2 regions of the Paenibacillus sp. MMS20-IR301 genome follow, and region 2 is predicted to be linked to the other one. Evidence: riboswitches for the same ligand, from Rfam matches in the RefSeq annotation. Region 2 holds a riboswitch; the other holds the start of a gene.
The links. Region 2 has a riboswitch for cyclic di-GMP ahead of LOS79_RS04080 (thiamine pyrophosphate-binding protein). Riboswitches for the same ligand answer to the same signal wherever they lie in the genome.
Positions count from the first base shown of each region.

Region 1: another riboswitch for cyclic di-GMP. It lies ahead of LOS79_RS19780 (PA14 domain-containing protein); the one in region 2 lies ahead of LOS79_RS04080 (thiamine pyrophosphate-binding protein).

Region 1 is NZ_CP135275.1:4,601,583-4,605,393, forward strand. It holds gene LOS79_RS19780 (PA14 domain-containing protein) at 148-2,517, opposite strand; cyclic di-GMP riboswitch class I at 2,532-2,612, opposite strand; gene LOS79_RS19785 (sugar phosphate nucleotidyltransferase) at 2,750-3,811, opposite strand, start outside.
Region 2 is NZ_CP135275.1:971,606-975,416, reverse strand. It holds gene LOS79_RS04085 (methyl-accepting chemotaxis protein) at 1-1,039, shown strand, start outside; cyclic di-GMP riboswitch class I at 1,421-1,516, shown strand; gene LOS79_RS04080 (thiamine pyrophosphate-binding protein) at 1,660-3,273, shown strand; gene LOS79_RS04075 (carboxymuconolactone decarboxylase family protein) at 3,323-3,685, shown strand.

The DNA of each region.
Region 1 (3,811 bases), 3.6 Mb from region 2:
CGCTTCCGTTCTGCCCGGAGATCTATAGCTCAGTAGCCCTGCTGAACAGCAGGGCTATCAAGAGTGGACTATATTAGGATTTAATATTGTAACGTCTTAACCAGTATCAGCGCCAAGCATGACTACAGCCGTTGAGCCCGCGTAATCTTAGGAAGCAGACGGGAGAAACAGAGCGCTGGCCGGAACCGTTCCTTTGGTTTGGCTCGGACTGGACCACATCAGGCGCGCATTCGCATCCCCTTGGTTCTCGTAATACTCCACCTGGATATCATACAGCATCCCGGCAGTCAGACTGATGCTTCCCGTGCGTTCTGTTCCGCTCTGCTTCGTCCAGCTGTCGATCACAAGCTCGCCGTTAATTCGCACGCGGATACCATCATCGGAAGTGGTATAGATCTGATAAGTCTCTGTATAGAGCGGTTTGATCTTGCCGCTCCAGCGGACAGAGAAGAAATCTATGCCAATTGCCGCATCCGGTGTACCCTGCCGCCAATTGAAATCAAGTGCTGCATCGGTACGTACCACTGCCGGGGCACCTGACAGCGTCATATTATTGAAATATTCCGCGTAAAGCCCGTTAGCGGGGGGCGCCTCAACCACAACCTGCTGCGGCGCTGCTGTCGGTGTTGGTGCCGCTGTCGGTGTTGGCGTTGGTGCCGCTGTCGGCGTTGCTATCGGCGTTGGCGTTGGTGCCGCTGTCGGCGTTGCTGTCGGCACCGGTGTTGCTGTCAGTGTCGGCGTCGGTGCTGTCGTTGGTGTTGATACTGGTGACGGCGTTGCTGTCGGTACAGCCGCAGCCGGAGCTGCGGATAGAGCCTTATCAGCAGCAACCGCTGAATTTGGCATATACAATGCGCTGGCCGGCACAGTTGCTTTTGCTTGACTGGCGCTCTGCCACATCAGACGAATATTGGCATCGCCTGCATTCTCGTAATATTCCACCTTGATGTCATACAGTTGGCCTGCCTTCAGGGCTATGCTTCCTGTACGCTCTGTTCCGCTCTGCTTAGTCCAGCTGTCAATGACAGCTGTGCCGTCAACATAGACACGGATCCCGTCATCAGAGGTTGTGATGATCTGATAGGTTTCACTGTATGCCGGCTTAATCTGGCCGGTCCAGCGGATTGAGAAGTTATCCACGCCAAGCGCGGCATCCGGCGACCCCTGACGCCAGTTGAAATTCAGCAGATCGTCATTGCGTACCAGCACCGGTGTGCCGGAGAGGGTCATATTCTTGAAATATTCTCCGCGCAGGCCATTCTGGAGCGGTGCCTGCACTGAATCACTGACAGGTACAATTGTTGGAACAGGCATTGGTGTTGCTGTCGGTGACGGCACCGGTGTCGCTGTCGGTGACGGCGTTGGTGTCGCTGTCGGTGACGGCGTTGGTGTCGCTGTCGGTGACGGCGTCGGTGTTGCTGTCGGTAACGGCGTTGGTGTCGCTGTCGGTGACGGCGTTGGAGTTGCTGCCGCTGCTGCCTTGTACTGATCCTTGGTTAATGTGTAGCTGTCGCCCATGAAGCCTTTAATAGTAGCATCACTATTATTTTCATACAGCATTTTTCCCCAGGTCATCATATATACCCAGTTCTTCTGGGAGAGCTGCAGCTTCTGTGTGCTTGGCATTTCCCCGTTCTCGCCAATGGCAATAGGTTTGCCGTTCGCCAGGCTAAGCAGGCCGTCATAGTATTTATTCATATAGTCGTTATCATATATATCTGCTGCGAGCACATCCACCTTGTCTGCTCCCGGATAAGTCAGTGCGTAAGGATCAGACCAGGCATTCGGTGCATTAGGATTCCAGACCCACAGCAGGTTGTTTAATTGATGAACGTTTACGAAACGGTCATACATAATATTCCATAATTTAGCGAAGTTATTTTTCTTCCCCCACCAGAACCAGTCACCGTTCATTTCATGATAAGGTCTCCAGAGTACAGGAACCCCTGCATCCTTCAGGCTTTTCAGCGAAACGGCCACCTTGTCCAGGTCTGCAATCAGGGCCGTATACTGCGTCGTACCCGGAGTAACATATTTATTGAACTCTTCCTGGCTCAGGCTCTTCTGCACATTGGACCACAGATAAGGGGTGCCGGGCAGGTTCTCGTGAAAAGTCATAGCCACGATGCCCCCGCTTTTATACCAGCTGATTGCGCTGTTCACTACATTTCTGCGTTGTGCCGCTGCGGTGCTTTCCGATTGGCCGCTGATAACACCCAGCTCATAACCGTGAAGGGCTGCGTACTGGCCGCTGGTTCCCTTCAGCTTATTGCTGAATTCATCCGGGCTCTCCAGATAGTCGTGCTGTCCTGTAATGATGCCTTTACCTGTGATGGAATACAGATCACTGAGTAGTTTGACTGCTTCTGCCGATGCCGACGGGTTAACAGGCGCCTTGGAGCTGGAAGCCGCTTCAGCAGTTGAAGCCAGCCCGCCCAGGGCTGCAGGTATTGCAGACACAAACAAGGCCAGTGACAGCACAGTGCACAGCAAACGGGACTTACGGTAAGTTTTCAAAATTTCCTCTTCCTTTCGGTAGCCAGGCTGCCACTCTTGCGAAGGCCCTATAGCTTTGCGTCCCTATCTTTCGATTAGGTTTGCCTTTGTCGTTTTGGAAGGATGAATCCCTCTTACCGTAAGTATCGTCGCTATTTATTTTTAATTTAGAGCAAAAATAAAAATTTCTTAATAAATAGTGCTAAATACCTGTTTTGATTTTGTTACAATTGGTTAAATAGATTAATTAGGCCTACGAGATAAACTGGTGTAAAGCTATATCCTCCCAGTCCAGAGTGATGCGGATATTATCTTCCTCCACCAGTTCAGAGCCGCTCTGCACCTCAATAAATTCCACATCTGTAAGTGCCAGGATTGCATGCTTGGTACCTTCCGGTATCCGTACAACATCCCCTGCCTTTACCTTATGCATCTTTTCGTTAATGACAATGCTTGCCTCACCGCTGACAAACGTCCAGATTTCACTGCGTTTGTGATGCAACTGATAGCTGATATTTTTACCTTCGTTAATGAAAATCCGCTTCGTCAGCACTTCATTGCCTTCATCATACTTCACATAATCGATTACCTTGTAGTGGCCCCAGCGACGCTCTTCGTACATCGGTCTTTGTTCAAAAGTTTTCAGTACCTCCTTGATCCGCGGGCTCTCCGCCTTGTGCGTAACCAGGATACCGTCCGGGCTGGCAGCGATAATCAGATCCTTCGCCCCGATTACTGTAATCGGAATATCCAGCTCATTGATAAGGCTGGTACCCTCGGAATCTGCCGTCACGAACCCTTTGCCGACATGATTACTGGTCATCTCCTCGGTCAGGGTATTCCAGGTGCCCAGGTCTTTCCAGAATCCGGCGTACGGCTGAACTACGATATTCTCCTCTTTCTCGACCACTTCATAATCGAAGCTGATCGAGGACAGCAGTTTGTACTGCTTTTGCAGCTCCTCATAGTTCAGCGGGAGGCCTTTGCGCTGCAGAATATCCAGCAGATACCCGAGCCGGAAAGCGAAGACACCGCAGTTCCAGAGTGCATTCCGGCTGATCAGCTCCTCTGCCTGCCTGCGGTCCGGCTTCTCCTGGAAGTGGCTCACCTGCAGATACCCGCTCTCGCCTGCTGCGGCGCTGGTAGGAATAATATAGCCGTATTTCTCGGAGGCGTGCTCCGGTACTACGCCCATGAGCGCCAGATTCGCACCGCTCTCAAGCATCGTACTCTCCAGCTGCAGCACCGTATCGAAAAAGGATGATTCCACATAAGGGTCGACGGGCAGAATCGCCACGGTCTCTGCCGGTGAAAC
Region 2 (3,811 bases):
CAATGTAACGCATACGATTGCCAAAGGCGACTTCACCAGCCGGGCGGACGAGAGTGGCTCCATGGGCGATATCAGCCGTTCCTTCAACACAATGATCGACAAGCTGAAGAAGATTCTGACTGATGCTTCACAGCTCACCCGTCAGGTTATGGATGCCAGCCGCGGGATAGAGGATAAGAACCAGAACCTGAAGATCGTAATGGCCCAGGTAGCCTCCTCTTCCAATGAACTGGCCCTCGGCGCGAACGAAATTTCGGTAGATATTGCAGAAATGACCGAGTCCATCAAAGATATTGAAACCAAGGTCTCCAATTATACGAATTCTACAAAAGAAATGAATAAACGCTCTGTACATACGCTTGAACTGGTTGAACAAGGACGAATCTCCGTTGATACCCAGGCAGACGGCATGCGCAAGAATATTCAGGCTACACAAAAGGTGGCAGACACAATCGAAGCCCTTTCGCAGAATGCCCGCGGCATTACCATGATTGCCAAGAGCATTACTGAAATTGCTGAGCAGACGAACCTGCTCTCATTGAACGCTTCCATTGAAGCTGCGCGTGCAGGCGAACATGGCCGCGGATTCGCAGTTGTCGCCCAGGAGGTCCGCAAGCTGGCGGAAGAATCCACTGCCTCCACCAAAGAGGTATTCGGACTGGTCCGCAGCATAGAAGCTGATATCAAGCAGGCGATCGATAATATTGCCATCAACGAAGAAGTAGTACAAGTACAGAATGAGATGATTACCGAAACTGCACATATCTTCTCCCAAATCGTTCACAGCGTACAGTACATAACTGAGCAGATCGCCTCCTTCTCCGCCGAGAGTGACCTGATGCTCGAAAGTGCGCTTAAAATTTCCGGAGCAATTGAGAATATTTCGGCGATCACCCAGCAGACGGCAGCAGGTACCGAAGAGGTATCCGCAGCGATGAACGAGCAAATCCATGCACTGCAGTCCGTAGCTGAAGAGACCGAGAAGATGACCCAATCGGTTTTCCAGCTGCAAAAAACAATTCATATTTTCAAATTTTAACAGATTCGCAGAGAGTCCGTTTTCGCAGCTGCAAACTGCGGAAACGGCTTTTTTATTATGTCGAGGCAAAGATTTACTGTAATATTCACAAAGTGTTAAGATTCTGCATAACCATAAAAAGTAAATTTGTATTATTTACTTACTATTCATTAAATATATATATAAAAACCTCTATAATACTATACATTTGATTTTTTGAATTTATATTATTACACATCCACATTTTCGGAAAACATAATGCAAATGGTTTGAAAACTATCATTTCAAGCCGCTTTCATCCCTGAAAATTCGCTAAATTTCGAGTTCCATAAACTGCGCTTATTGACAAAAGGAGAGCGAGGAATATATTGTAAAGGAAAATTATTCTTCTATTACTCCTAACAGAATAAGAGGCAAAATTCTTCGAAAGGGAATGACGCAAAGCCATGGATCTACAGTCCTATATCTTTATAGGACCATGACAGCCAGGTTGCTGAAACACTACGGACGTCTTAGATTTCATGTCCGGTCTGTGATTCGTGCAACAGGCCTGTGCTCCTACTAACGAGTGCAGGTTTTCTATTGCTACATACCTAATAACAACTTGCGGGGTGGATGTTCTGAAGACAGTTGCAGATTATATGGCCGAGGCATTACACAATCTCGGAGTAACACATTCTTTTGGGATTATCGGCAAATCTATTTGTCCTATCGCACTAAAGCTTGTAGATTATGGTATTGAATTCATTCCCGGCCGGCATGAATCCAGCTCCGGATTTGAAGCAGGCGGTTACGCGCTCAAAACAGGCAGTCTCGGGGTAGCCTTCGGCACCTCCGGCCCGGGCGGAACGAACCTGCTCACCGCTGCGGCACATGCCAAGGCTAACAATCTTCCCGTTCTCTTCATCACCGGCCATCAGTCAATTAAAGAGCTGGGGATTCCCCAGTGTCAGGATTCCACATCCTACCTTGCCGATCTGGCAGAGATGTTCCGGCCGGCAACGCTGTTCAGCAAGCTGGTTGAACGCGGTGATCATTTCAGCACTATATTCAATCATGCCCTGTCCATCGCGCTGGGTGACAAAAAAGGCCCTGTCCATCTCTGCATTCCCTTTGATGTCCAAACGGAACGGCTGGAGGAATGCCGGATCGTGCTGCCTGAACGGGAAAAGCTCGTCAACTACGCTAACTTTGAACGGGTCGTCTCGGCAATCAATGCCTCCAGCAGACCTCTGATCATCGCCGGTAAAGGCGTCAACCGTTCCGGAGCCCACAAGGAGCTTGTCCAGCTGGCCGAAACCTTCAACATTCCTGTTGTCACCTCTCCCGGCGGCAAAGGCACCATCGCCTGGGATCACCCGCTCTATCACGGGCCTATCGGCGTCGGCGGATGTCCGCACGGTGAAGAGCTAATGAACAACAGCGATCTTTTTATTGTCCTTGGCTCACGGCTAAGCGATATGACCATCTGTAATCTGAAGCCTGAGAACCATCCTGAGCTGCTGATTCAGTTTGATGTCGATCCTACATTTGTCGGTAAAATCCTCCATTCTCGCACCATTTCTGTTGGCGGCGATATGCGGGACAATCTGGAGCTGTACCTTCAGCAGATTGATCCGGCGTCCGTCAAGAGACGCGAGATTACAGTATCCAATGAGTATCATGAGGAGCTTCCCGTATTGCCCAAGCTGTCTCTCGCCTCAGTAATGAGCACAATGAGTGATTTGATCCCTTATGACAGTACTGTATTTGTCGATGACGGCAGCCATGGCTTCAACGCAGTGAAATGGTTCAACGTTAAGAAGGCCGGCAGCTTTGTTTTCGATGATTATTTTGCCTGCATGGGCAATTCAATCGGCATGGCCATCGGAGCCAAGGTAGCCGCTCCGCAAGAAACCGTGTTCTGCATTACGGGTGACGGCTGCTTCATGATGCTTGGTACTGAAATAAACACAGCCGTTTGCAAGGAAATACCTGTGATTTTCATTGTTGTCAATAATATGCAGCTGGATATGGCACTCAAGGGTATGGCGAAAACAACCGGCCGGATTGATGGAACACTGTTCGAGGTTCCTCTTGATGCTGTCAAATTCGCCGAATCGCTTGGTGCCGCAGGCTTCCGATGCGAGACACAGGAGCAATTTGCTTCAGCAGTCCGCGAGGCAATTGCGCTAAACCGTGTTGCTGTGATTGAGCTTTTAACCGACCGTGATGAAATGCCTCCTACGGCTCACCGGACACTTGATCTTAATTAAGCCGGATTGCATCCCACTCTACTACCCTACTCTCAGGAGGCCATGAAGTATGAACACGAACAGCGGTTTGGAGCATTTCACTAATCTTTCAGGACAATACGGAGCAAAAGCGCTGGCACCGATCAAAGAGCATTTCCCTGAGCTTGCCGAGTTCATTATGGGTAATGCTTACGGGGATATTTTTCAGCGGACAACTATTGGGGCGGACTGGAAGGAGATCGCCGTTATCTCATCTTTAATAACTATGGGGCAGTTTGAACAGCTTGGTGTTCATTATGTAATGGCACTTCGCGTCGGAATGACCGTTGATCAAATCAAAGGAATTCTGCTGCATCTGGTACCGGTTATTGGCGCTCCAAGAGTGATTTCGGCTTTCAATGTTTTGCTGGAGACGCTGGAAGAGATCCGTTAATCCCTTACAAGATATTACAACATTCGACTTTTGTATTGCATATTCGAGAATCATGCGGTTATAATGAAGGCAAAATATCCCAAAAACTAAATTCAAATGTCGAATATAGTCGTAAGAATGCAGTTT